DNA from 3 places in the Stenotrophomonas sp. STEN054 genome. Region 1 is predicted to be linked to each of the others. Evidence: predicted binding sites of a transcription regulator. Region 1 holds the regulator's gene; each other region holds the start of a gene.
The links. Region 1 encodes HrcA, which represses chaperone genes, less so after heat shock. Its sites were predicted from a motif close to TTNGCACTCNNNNNNNNNGAGTGCNAA; they were not measured.
Positions count from the first base shown of each region.

Region 2: rpoH (RNA polymerase sigma factor RpoH) is a predicted target of HrcA. The motif match lies at 1,976-2,002, and genes of this name have one in related genera.
Region 3: AC1VXD_RS07055 (co-chaperone GroES) is a predicted target of HrcA. The motif match lies at 1,281-1,307, and genes of this name have one in related genera.

Region 1 covers NZ_JBXFWG010000018.1:47,614-50,889, reverse strand. Annotated here, with positions in the region: gene dnaK (molecular chaperone DnaK) at 1-366, opposite strand, end outside; gene grpE (nucleotide exchange factor GrpE) at 550-1,065, opposite strand; gene hrcA (heat-inducible transcriptional repressor HrcA) at 1,129-2,193, opposite strand; gene recN (DNA repair protein RecN) at 2,308-3,276, shown strand, end outside.
Region 2 covers NZ_JBXFWG010000004.1:26,850-30,125, forward strand. Annotated here, with positions in the region: gene purD (phosphoribosylamine--glycine ligase) at 1-989, shown strand, start outside; gene rpoH (RNA polymerase sigma factor RpoH) at 1,090-1,965, opposite strand; gene AC1VXD_RS02415 (TonB-dependent receptor) at 2,251-3,276, opposite strand, start outside.
Region 3 covers NZ_JBXFWG010000013.1:4,347-7,622, forward strand. Annotated here, with positions in the region: gene AC1VXD_RS07050 (endonuclease) at 1-1,031, opposite strand, end outside; gene AC1VXD_RS07055 (co-chaperone GroES) at 1,353-1,640, shown strand; gene groL (chaperonin GroEL) at 1,724-3,276, shown strand, end outside.

The DNA.
Region 1 (3,276 bases):
TTCCAGCACCTTGGCCGAGATTTCCTGCGGCGCCATCTTCCTGGCATCGCTGGTCGACACCCAGGCGTCGCCATTGTCATGGGCCAGGATGCTGTACGGGACGTGGGCGATGTCCTTCTGCACTTCAGCGTCGGTGAACTTGCGGCCGATCAGGCGCTTCACCGCGTAGAAGGTGTTCTTGGGGTTGGTGACGGCCTGACGCTTGGCCGAGGCGCCGACCAGGACTTCGCCGTCCTTGGTGTAGGCGACGATCGACGGGGTGGTGCGATCGCCTTCCGAATTCTCGATGACGCGGGCCTTGCCGCCGTCCATGATCGCCACGCACGAGTTGGTGGTGCCGAGGTCGATACCAATGATCTTGCCCATGGGGGAGACTCCTGAAGAATGCTTGTTGGTGTCAATCCGGCCGGTCGGCCGGTGGATGAATGGGATGTGGGGGAGGCTCGTGGAACATTCAAGCCATCCCCCGAACGCTGTGTTCAACCGTTCAAAGTGCGCCGGGCCTGGCCCGGCTACCTGACGGCGATGGGCCGTTGCCGGCCCGGCGCGTCAGTCGGCAGCCACCACCACCAGCGCCGGCCGCAGCAGGCGCTCGTTGAGCAGGTAGCCCTTCTGGAACACGGTCACCACGCTGCCCGGGGCCGCGTCGGGGGCCGGCACCTGGCTGATGGCCTGGTGGTGTTCCGGGTTGAATGCCTGGCCGGTCGGGTCCAGCAGGACCAGTCCGTTGTCGGCGGCGACCTTCAGCAGCTGCCTGTAGGTCATCTCCAGCCCCTCGCGCAGCGGGTTGGCATCGTCGCCGGCGGCCTTCAGGCCGGCATCCAGGCTGTCAAACACCGGCAGCAGCTCGCCCAGCAGCTTCTCGTTGGCGAACTTGCGCGCCTGCTCGATGTCGCGGGCCACGCGCTTGCGCTGGTTCTCCAGGTCGGCGCGCTCACGCAGCGCATCGGCCTTGACCTGCTCGACTTCGGCGCGCAGGCGCTCCACTTCGTCATGGGTGCCCGCGGCAGCGGCCGCATCGGCGGCGCTCTGCTGGGCTTCGATATCTGGCTGTTCTTGGTTCATGTCTGGGTCCCTGGCGGTCACTCTCCGCCTCCACCCACCCTAGTGTGGGCGGGATGCTGCGTTTCAAGCGTCTGCCGGCCCCGGACCGCGTCCCGGCGGCGAAAAGGCCGCCCCGAGCACGTCCGCGGTGGCCTGGACCAGTGGAATCATCCGGTCGTAGGCCATCCGCTTGGGCCCGATCACCCCCAGCACGCCCAGCACCTGGCCGTTGGCGGTGTAGGGCGCGGTGACCAGCGAGACCCCCTGCAGCGGCATCATCCCGGTCTCTTCGCCGATGAAGATGCGCACGCCTGGGGCCTGGATCGTCCGCTCCAGCAGCTGCAGGATCTCGCGCTTGCTGGAGAACAGCTCGAACAGCTCGCGCAGGCGCTCCAGGTCCGACAGGTCCTGCACCCCCATCAACCGGGTCTGCCCGGCTACCAGCATGTCGTCGGCCGGTGGCTGCAGGGCCTGCTCGGCCAGCTCGATGCTGTGCGCCAGCAGCTGTTCCAGCTCGGACCGGGCGTCGCGCAGCTCCAGCAGCAAGCGGGTGCGGATCTCGGCCAGCGGCAGCCCGGCGAAATGGGCGTTGAGGTAGTTGGCCACCTGTTCCAGCTGACCCGGCTCGAAGCCCTGGCGGGTCTCGATGACCCGGTTCTGCACCTCGTTGTCGGCAAACACCAGGATCGCCAGCACCCGGCGGCCGTCCAGGGCTACGAAATCGATCTGGCGGAAGGCGAACTGCTCGCGCCGCGGCGCGCTGACCACGCCGACGAAGTGGCTCATCGCCGACAGCAGCTCCGAGGCGCTGCCGAGCAGGGCCTGGGTGCTGCCGCCACCGGCCAGCTCATGGCGCAGGCGGGCCAGTTCGCCCTCGCCCGGCGGCTGCATCTGCAGCAGGCTGTCGACGAACACCCGGTAGCCGTGCGCGGTCGGGATGCGCCCGGCCGAGGTATGCGGCGACGCCAGCAGGCCCAGGTCCTCCAGGTCGCCCAGAATGTTGCGGATGGTGGCCGGGCTGACCTCCAGGCCTGCCACGCGCGCCAGCGTCTGCGAGCCGACCGGCTCACCGTCCTGGATGTAACGCGCGATCAGCGTGCGCAATAGATGGCGCGCACGCGGGGCAAGCTGGTCAGCGGAACCGTGCATGGAATCAACCTGTGAGACACGGAGACTAGATAATGGCGGTGCGTCGCCTTGGCAAGTCGTTGGACCACCCCGCCGCGCGTGCTAGCGTTGCGCGGCTCAGACACCCCTGTACCCATGCTCAGACATCTTTCGATCAAGGATTTTGCCGTCGTCCGCGCTACCGAGCTGGAGTTCGGGCCGGGCATGACCGTCGTTTCCGGCGAGACCGGCGCCGGCAAGTCGCTGATGGTCGACGCGCTCGGCTTCCTGTCCGGCCTGCGTGCCGACAGCGGCGTGGTCCGCCATGGCGCCGCCCGTGCCGAGCTGTCGGCCGAGTTCGCCCTGGACCAGCTGCAGGCCGCGCGCCAGTGGCTGGCCGACAACGAGCTGGACGACGAGGACCAGTGCCAGCTGCGCCGGGTGATCCGCGCCGATGGCGGCTCGCGCTCGTGGATCAACGGCCGCCCGGTGACCCTGGCGCAGCTGGCCGATCTGGCGGGGCGGCTGGTGGAAATCCATGGCCAGCACGAGCAGCAGGCCCTGCTGACGCGCCCGTCGCAGCTGGCCTTGCTGGATGCCTATGCCCGCAACGAGGACGAGCGCCGCCAGGTGCGCCGCGCCGCTGCGGCCTGGCAGACCCTGGTCGATGAATCGCTGGCCCTGTCGCAACAGGGCGACGTTTCCGACCGCATCGGCTTCCTCGAACACCAGCTGCGCGAGCTGGACCGCGAAGACCTGGAACCCGAGTCGATTGTCGCGCTGGGTGCCAGCCACCGCCGCCAGGCCCACGCCAGCGCCCTGCTGAGCGCCTGCCAGGCGGCCAGCAACCAGCTCAATGGCGACGACGGCAGCTCGGCCATGGACCTGCTGCAGCAGGTGCGCCACGAACTGTCGCGACTGATCGAACACGACCCGCGCCTGGGCGACGTGGACGGCCTGATCGAGAACGCCTCGATCCAGCTGCACGAAGCCCTGTCGCTGCTGGACCGCGTGCACGACGACCTCGATGCCGACCCGGAGCAGTTCGAAGAAAACGAGCGCCGCCTCGGCCGCCTGCACGACCTGGCCCGCAAGCACCGCGTGCCGATGGACGAGCTGGGCGCG
Region 2 (3,276 bases), on a different contig from region 1:
CGCAGCTGGAAGGCAGCAAGGCCTACGCCAAGGATTTCCTGGCCCGCCACAACATCCCCACCGCCTTCTACGCCGTGCACACCGAGGTGGACGCTGCGCTGGCCTACATCCGCGAGAAGGGCGCACCGATCGTGGTCAAGGCAGATGGCCTGGCCGCCGGCAAGGGCGTGATCGTGGCGATGACCCAGGCCGAGGCCGAGGACGCGGTACGTGACATGCTCTCGGGCAACGCCTTCGGCGATGCCGGCGCGCGCGTGGTCATCGAGGAATTCCTCGATGGTGAGGAAGCCAGCTTCATTTCGATGGTCGACGGCGTGCACGCGCTGCCGATGGCCACCTCGCAGGACCACAAGCGCGTCGGCGACGGCGACACCGGCCCGAACACCGGTGGCATGGGCGCCTACTCGCCCGCGCCGGTGGTGACGCCGGAGGTGCACGCGCGGGTGATGCGCGAGGTGGTGAACCCGACCGTGCAGGGCATGATCGCCGACGGCATCCCGTTCACCGGCTTCCTCTATGCCGGCCTGATGATCGATGCCAGCGGCGCGCCGAAGGTAATCGAGTTCAACGTGCGCTTCGGCGACCCGGAAACCCAGCCGGTGATGCTGCGCCTGCAGTCAGACCTGGTGGACCTGGTGGAAGCGGCCATCGATGGCCGCCTGGACCAGCTGGACGCGCAGTGGGATCCGCGCCCATCGCTGGGCGTCGTGCTGGCCGCCAAGCCTTATCCGGAAGCGCCGATCACCGGTGAGGTGATCTCCGGCCTGGACGACGTGCCCGCCAATGCCAAGGTGTTCCATGCTGGCACCACGCTGGATGCAGAGGGCCAGGTGCTCAGCGCCGGCGGCCGCGTGCTGTGCGTGGCCGCGCTGGGCGACAGCGTGCGCGACGCGCAGGCCAGTGCCTATGCCGGCGTGGCCAAGGTGACCTGGGCCAACGAGTTCCACCGCACCGACATCGGCTGGCGCGCGATCGCACGCGAGGGCTGAGGCTCGCCCGGCGTCAGTAGATCCACGCCATGCGTGGATGAGCCCCACAAACAGAAAGGCCCGGCATTGCCGGGCCTTTCCTCATTCCAACGCCTCCCGCTTACGCAGTGAACAGCGCCTTCATCTTCTTCAGCGCGTTCGCTTCAACCTGGCGGATGCGCTCGGCAGACACCCCGTACTCATCAGCCAGTTCCTGCAGCGTCACCTTGCTGTCGGCATCCAGCCAGCGGCGGCGGATGATGTCGCGCGAGCGGGCATCCAGCTCGGCCAGGCCTTCGCGCAGCAGCTGCATCTGGTTGTCTTCGCTGTCCTCGCGCTCGTAAGCCATCGACGGATCTTCATCGTCGGACACCAGGAACGCAGCCGGCGACGGCGGCGCATGATCATTGTCTTCGTCGGTCGGCGCATCGAAACCGATATCGCGACCGGACAGGCGCGATTCCATTTCCATGACCTCGCGCTCGGACACGTTCAGATCCTTGGCGACGGCGCTGACTTCGGCCGCGTTCATCCAGCCCAGGCGCGTCTTCGACCTGCGCAGGTTGAAGAACAGCTTGCGCTGCGCCTTGGTCGTGGCGACCTTGACGATGCGCCAGTTCTTGAGGATGAACTCGTGCATTTCGGCACGGATCCAATGCACGGCGAAGGACACCAGGCGCACGCCCATGTCGGGGTCGAAGCGCTTGACCGCCTTCATCAGGCCGATGTTGCCTTCCTGGATCAGGTCGCCCAGCGCAAGACCGTAGCCGTTGTAACCGCGGGCCACGTGCACCACGAAGCGCAGGTGCGAATGCACCAGCTCACGTGCGGCGTCCAGATCGTCACCGTCGCGGAAACGACGGGCCAGGTCCTGTTCGTCATCGACCGACAGCACCGGAATCTGGTGCACGGCACCGATGTAGGCGTCCAGCGAACCGAGCGCACTGGGAATCGGGAGATTGTTTGCCACAAGGGCAGTAGAGGTGTTCTGGCTCATAGGGCTCATCTTAGCAGTCCGGCTTTTGGACTGCTAAAGCGGGAGGAAGTTCCAGTGTTCCGCGAACAGAACACTGGGCGATTCAACATCCCTACCCTATCGCGAATTGATGACAATGGCGAGCAGGCTCGACCATGGAAGAACACCTTCCAAATCAATCACTTGAAGAGAATAAGGTGCATGAATGGTCGTTTTGGGCCGCAAAATCCCACGGCGCCACCCCATTCAGCCCGGCAATGTTGCCGGTCGTTCAGCCCAAGGCCGCATGGCCGCCCTCGGGCGGCCTCAGTAGTAACCGGCCAAGTTCAGGAAGAAGCCCTTCTGGTCGTACCTCAGCTCGGTCATGTCGTCGCTGAACTCGGTGAAGTTGTAGCCCACGCCGACCTTGAAGTTCTCGCCCACCCGCCGGTCCACGCCCAGCAGCCAGCCCTTGCGCACGCCGCCCTCGCGCACCTTCAGCCAGCGGTGCTCGGCCAGCCCTTCCCACTCCGCGAACAGGCGGTAGCGCAGCTGCAGGGCGGCGAAGTCGGCGCGGCTGTCCAGCCAGGCGCCCTCACCGCGGCCGGTGCGGTAGTCGCCCCAGCGCGAGGCCAGCTTGGCAGCCATTTCCCAGCGCTCGCCGATCTGGCGGATGCCCTCCAGCGACAGCACCTGTGAACGTTGGTCGTACAGGTTGCCGCCTTCCTGGCCCAGAGAGGCCACGTCATAAAGGTAGGTGAACTTGCCGAAGCCGGCCCAGCGCGTGTTGTCGTGCGGGCGCCAGGCGAAGCCGACATTGGTTTCCACCAGCTTGGCATCGGCCACCGGATTGATCCGGTCCTGGGTGTCGGCGTAGTTCGCGCGCAGGGCGAAGCGCCAGTCTTCGTTGAGCTTGTAAAGCAGCCGGTTGGTGGTCACCCACTGCTCGCGCTGTTCGGCACCGCTGTCGCGGCGGTACTCCAGTTTGCTGCTCCACTGCGCCACCGCATCGGTGCGGCCACCGCTGACGCTGTACGCACGGCGGTTGATGCGGCCCACCGTGGATTCCAGCTCGCCGTCCATCAGGGTGAAGCCAAGGTTCCAGCCCTGCGCCGGGTAGAAATCCATGCCGAAGGTGTGCACCAGGCCCGCGCTGTCCTGGCGGCGGTCCTTCAGGTACTGGCTCTCGTTGTAGACGTTCACCTGGTTGCTCAGGCGCCATCGCTGGCCGACCGTCCAGCCGCTCTGCAGGCCGCTGTCGAACAGCGGATCGGTGCCGGTGCGGTCGGTGCTGTAGCTGTAGCTGCCGTACAGGCTGTGGTCGGGCGCCATGCGGTATTCGGCATCGACCTT
Region 3 (3,276 bases), on a different contig from region 1:
GTCTCGTGCAGCGAGCAGCGCAGCTGGCTCGGGCTGGAGGTGTTCACCTTGGAGTAGTAGCCCGCCGGGGTGCCCGGGTTGCCGGGATTGCCGGGGTCCGGATTGCCCGGGTCCGGGTTGCCGGTGGTGCTGGCCACGGTGAAGGCGATGCGGCTGTCGGCGGCCGGGCGTGCACCCTGGCTGTCGGTGATGCGCGAGGCGCGGATGTCGAAGCGGCAGGCCTCACCGGCCACCAGGGCGGTGTTGGTGGACAGCTTCACGGTCTTCCCGCTGGCCGGCCAGGTCAGCGGCACGCTGCCGGAGGTACCGCAGCTCAGGGCGAAGGCGCCGCTGGCCAGGTTCACCGTCTCGCTGAACACTACTTCCAGATCGGCCGCGGCCGGGAAGGTGCTGCTGCCCTGTGCCGGGGTCGTGGTGGTCACCGACGGCGGTGTGTTCGGGCCGCCCGGGGTGCCGCCACCGCCGCTGAAGGTCTGGTTGTTGTTGCAGCGGCCGAAGGTCTCACCGGCCGATTCGGCCCAGGTGAAGTGGGCGTACTGGCTGCCGCTGCCGGTCAGCTGCAGCGAGGTGCCCGGGGTGGTGCTGTTGGTTTCGGCAACCGGGATGTTCTGGCTGGTCATGCCGGCGGCGGGGCCACCGGAGGCGGTGATGGCGCCCTCGTAGCTGAGGAACTGGACCACCTTGCCGCTGGCGTCGACCAGGGCGATGCCGTCGTTGGGGCCGTTCTGCAGGCCGTTGGTCGGGTAGGTGGCCACGGCGATCGCGGCGCTGCCGCAGCCGGCGGCGCTGCCAGCCGGGACGGGCTTGTTGTCGTAGACCACGGCGGCCGAGGCATTGGCGCCGTTGTACAGGTACAGGCGGTAGCCGGACAGGTCCTCGCCGGCGGTGGCGACCACTTCGATGGCTTCGCCGACGTCACCGGCCGGGGTGCTGTCGTCGTAGTGCAGTTCGTTGATGAAGACCTCGGCCTGGGCCGGCGCGGCGACCAGCGCCAGCAGGCAGGCGGCGGCGAGCGGGGACAGCAATCGCATCGACTACTCCTTGTGATTGGGAATGCCGGGCGAGCCTAAGGCCGAACGCGTGACACTTTGCCGTAACTGAACGTCAGATATCTGACACTGCGACGTAGTTCACCAAAATTGCCGAAACCCGTCGGTGCGATCGTCTGTTCGCCGCCGCAGTGCACCGTCGAAATTTTTTCTTCCGCGGGGCTTGAAAGGTCGTCGGGCAGCTCCATCTCTGTCCTGCTCCCGACCTGTCGGGTTTTTTCGCGAGCAATGCTGGCAGTCACCTGGGGTGAGTGCTAACATCGCCGGACTTTTTTAGACCAATCAACAACTTAAGAGGTCCCTATGAACATCAAGCCGCTGCACGACCGCGTTGTGGTCAAGCCGATCGAAGCTGACGAAATCTCCGCCGGTGGCATCGTCATTCCGGATTCGGCCAAGGAAAAGTCGACCAAGGGTGAAGTCGTCGCCGTCGGCCCGGGCAAGGCCCTGGACAACGGCACCGTGCGCGCTCCCTCGCTGAAGGTTGGCGACAAGGTCATCTACGGCCAGTACGCCGGCAGCTCGTACAAGAGCGAAGGCGTCGAGTACAAGGTCCTGCGCGAAGACGACGTGCTCGCCATCATCGGCTGAGCCTCGGCGCGACCTGTTTTATCCCCTGATTCCAACACCCAGCCGCCGGGCATGGCCCGGCGCTACCAATGAGGTAACTGCACATGGCTGCCAAGGATATTCGTTTCGGTGAAGACGCCCGTTCGCGCATGGTGCGCGGCGTCAACGTTCTCGCCAATGCCGTCAAGGCCACCCTGGGCCCGAAGGGCCGCAACGTCGTGCTGGAAAAGAGCTTCGGCGCTCCGACCATCACCAAGGACGGCGTCTCCGTCGCCAAGGAAATCGAACTGGCTGACAAGTTCGAGAACATGGGCGCGCAGATGGTGAAGGAAGTTGCTTCCCGCACCAACGACGACGCTGGCGACGGCACCACCACCGCCACCGTGCTGGCCCAGGCCCTGATCCGCGAAGGCGCCAAGGCCGTGGCCGCCGGCATGAACCCGATGGACCTGAAGCGTGGTATCGACAAGGCCGTCGTGGCCGCCGTCGCCGAGCTGAAGACCATCTCCAAGCCGACCGCCGACGACAAGGCGATCGCCCAGGTCGGTACCATCTCGGCCAACTCGGACGAGTCGATCGGCCAGATCATCGCTGACGCGATGAAGGAAGTCGGCAAGGAAGGCGTGATCACCGTTGAAGAAGGCTCGGGCCTGGACAACGAGCTGGACGTGGTCAAGGGCATGCAGTTCGACCGCGGCTACCTGTCCCCGTACTTCATCAACAACCAGCAGTCGCAGACCGCTGACCTGGATGACCCGTTCATCCTGCTGCACGACAAGAAGATCTCCAACGTCCGTGACCTGCTGCCGGTGCTGGAAGGCGTCGCCAAGGCCGGCAAGCCGCTGCTGATCGTTGCCGAAGAAGTCGAAGGCGAAGCCCTGGCTACCCTGGTCGTCAACACCATCCGTGGCATCGTCAAGGTCGTGGCCGTCAAGGCTCCGGGCTTCGGCGACCGTCGCAAGGCGATGCTGGAAGACATGGCCGTGCTGACCGGCGGCACCGTGATCTCCGAAGAAGTTGGCCTGTCGCTGGAAAAGGCTACCATCAAGGACCTCGGCCGCGCCAAGAAGGTGCAGGTTTCCAAGGAAAACACCACCATCATCGATGGCGTGGGTGACAAGGCTGCCGTCGACGCACGCGTCGGCCAGATCAAGACCCAGATCCAGGACACCTCCTCGGATTACGACCGCGAAAAGCTGCAGGAACGCGTGGCCAAGCTGGCCGGCGGCGTTGCCGTGATCAAGGTCGGCGCTTCGACCGAAATCGAAATGAAGGAAAAGAAGGATCGCGTCGACGACGCCCTGCACGCCACCCGTGCAGCCGTTGAAGAAGGCGTGGTCCCGGGCGGCGGCGTTGCCCTGGTCCGTGCGGTCACCTCGCTGGCTGGCCTGAAGGGTGCCAACGAAGACCAGAACCACGGCATCCAGATCGCCCTGCGTGCGATGGAAGCCCCGCTGCGCGAAATCGTGGCCAACGCCGGTGAAGAACCGTCGGTCATCATCAACAAGGTCAAGGAAGGCACTGGCAGCTTCGGCTATAACGCCGCTACCGGCGAGTTCGGCGACATGCTGCAGTTCGGCATCCTGGACCCGACCAAGGTGACCCGTTCGGCGCTGCAGAACGCTGCCTCGATCGCTGGCCTGATGATCACCACCGA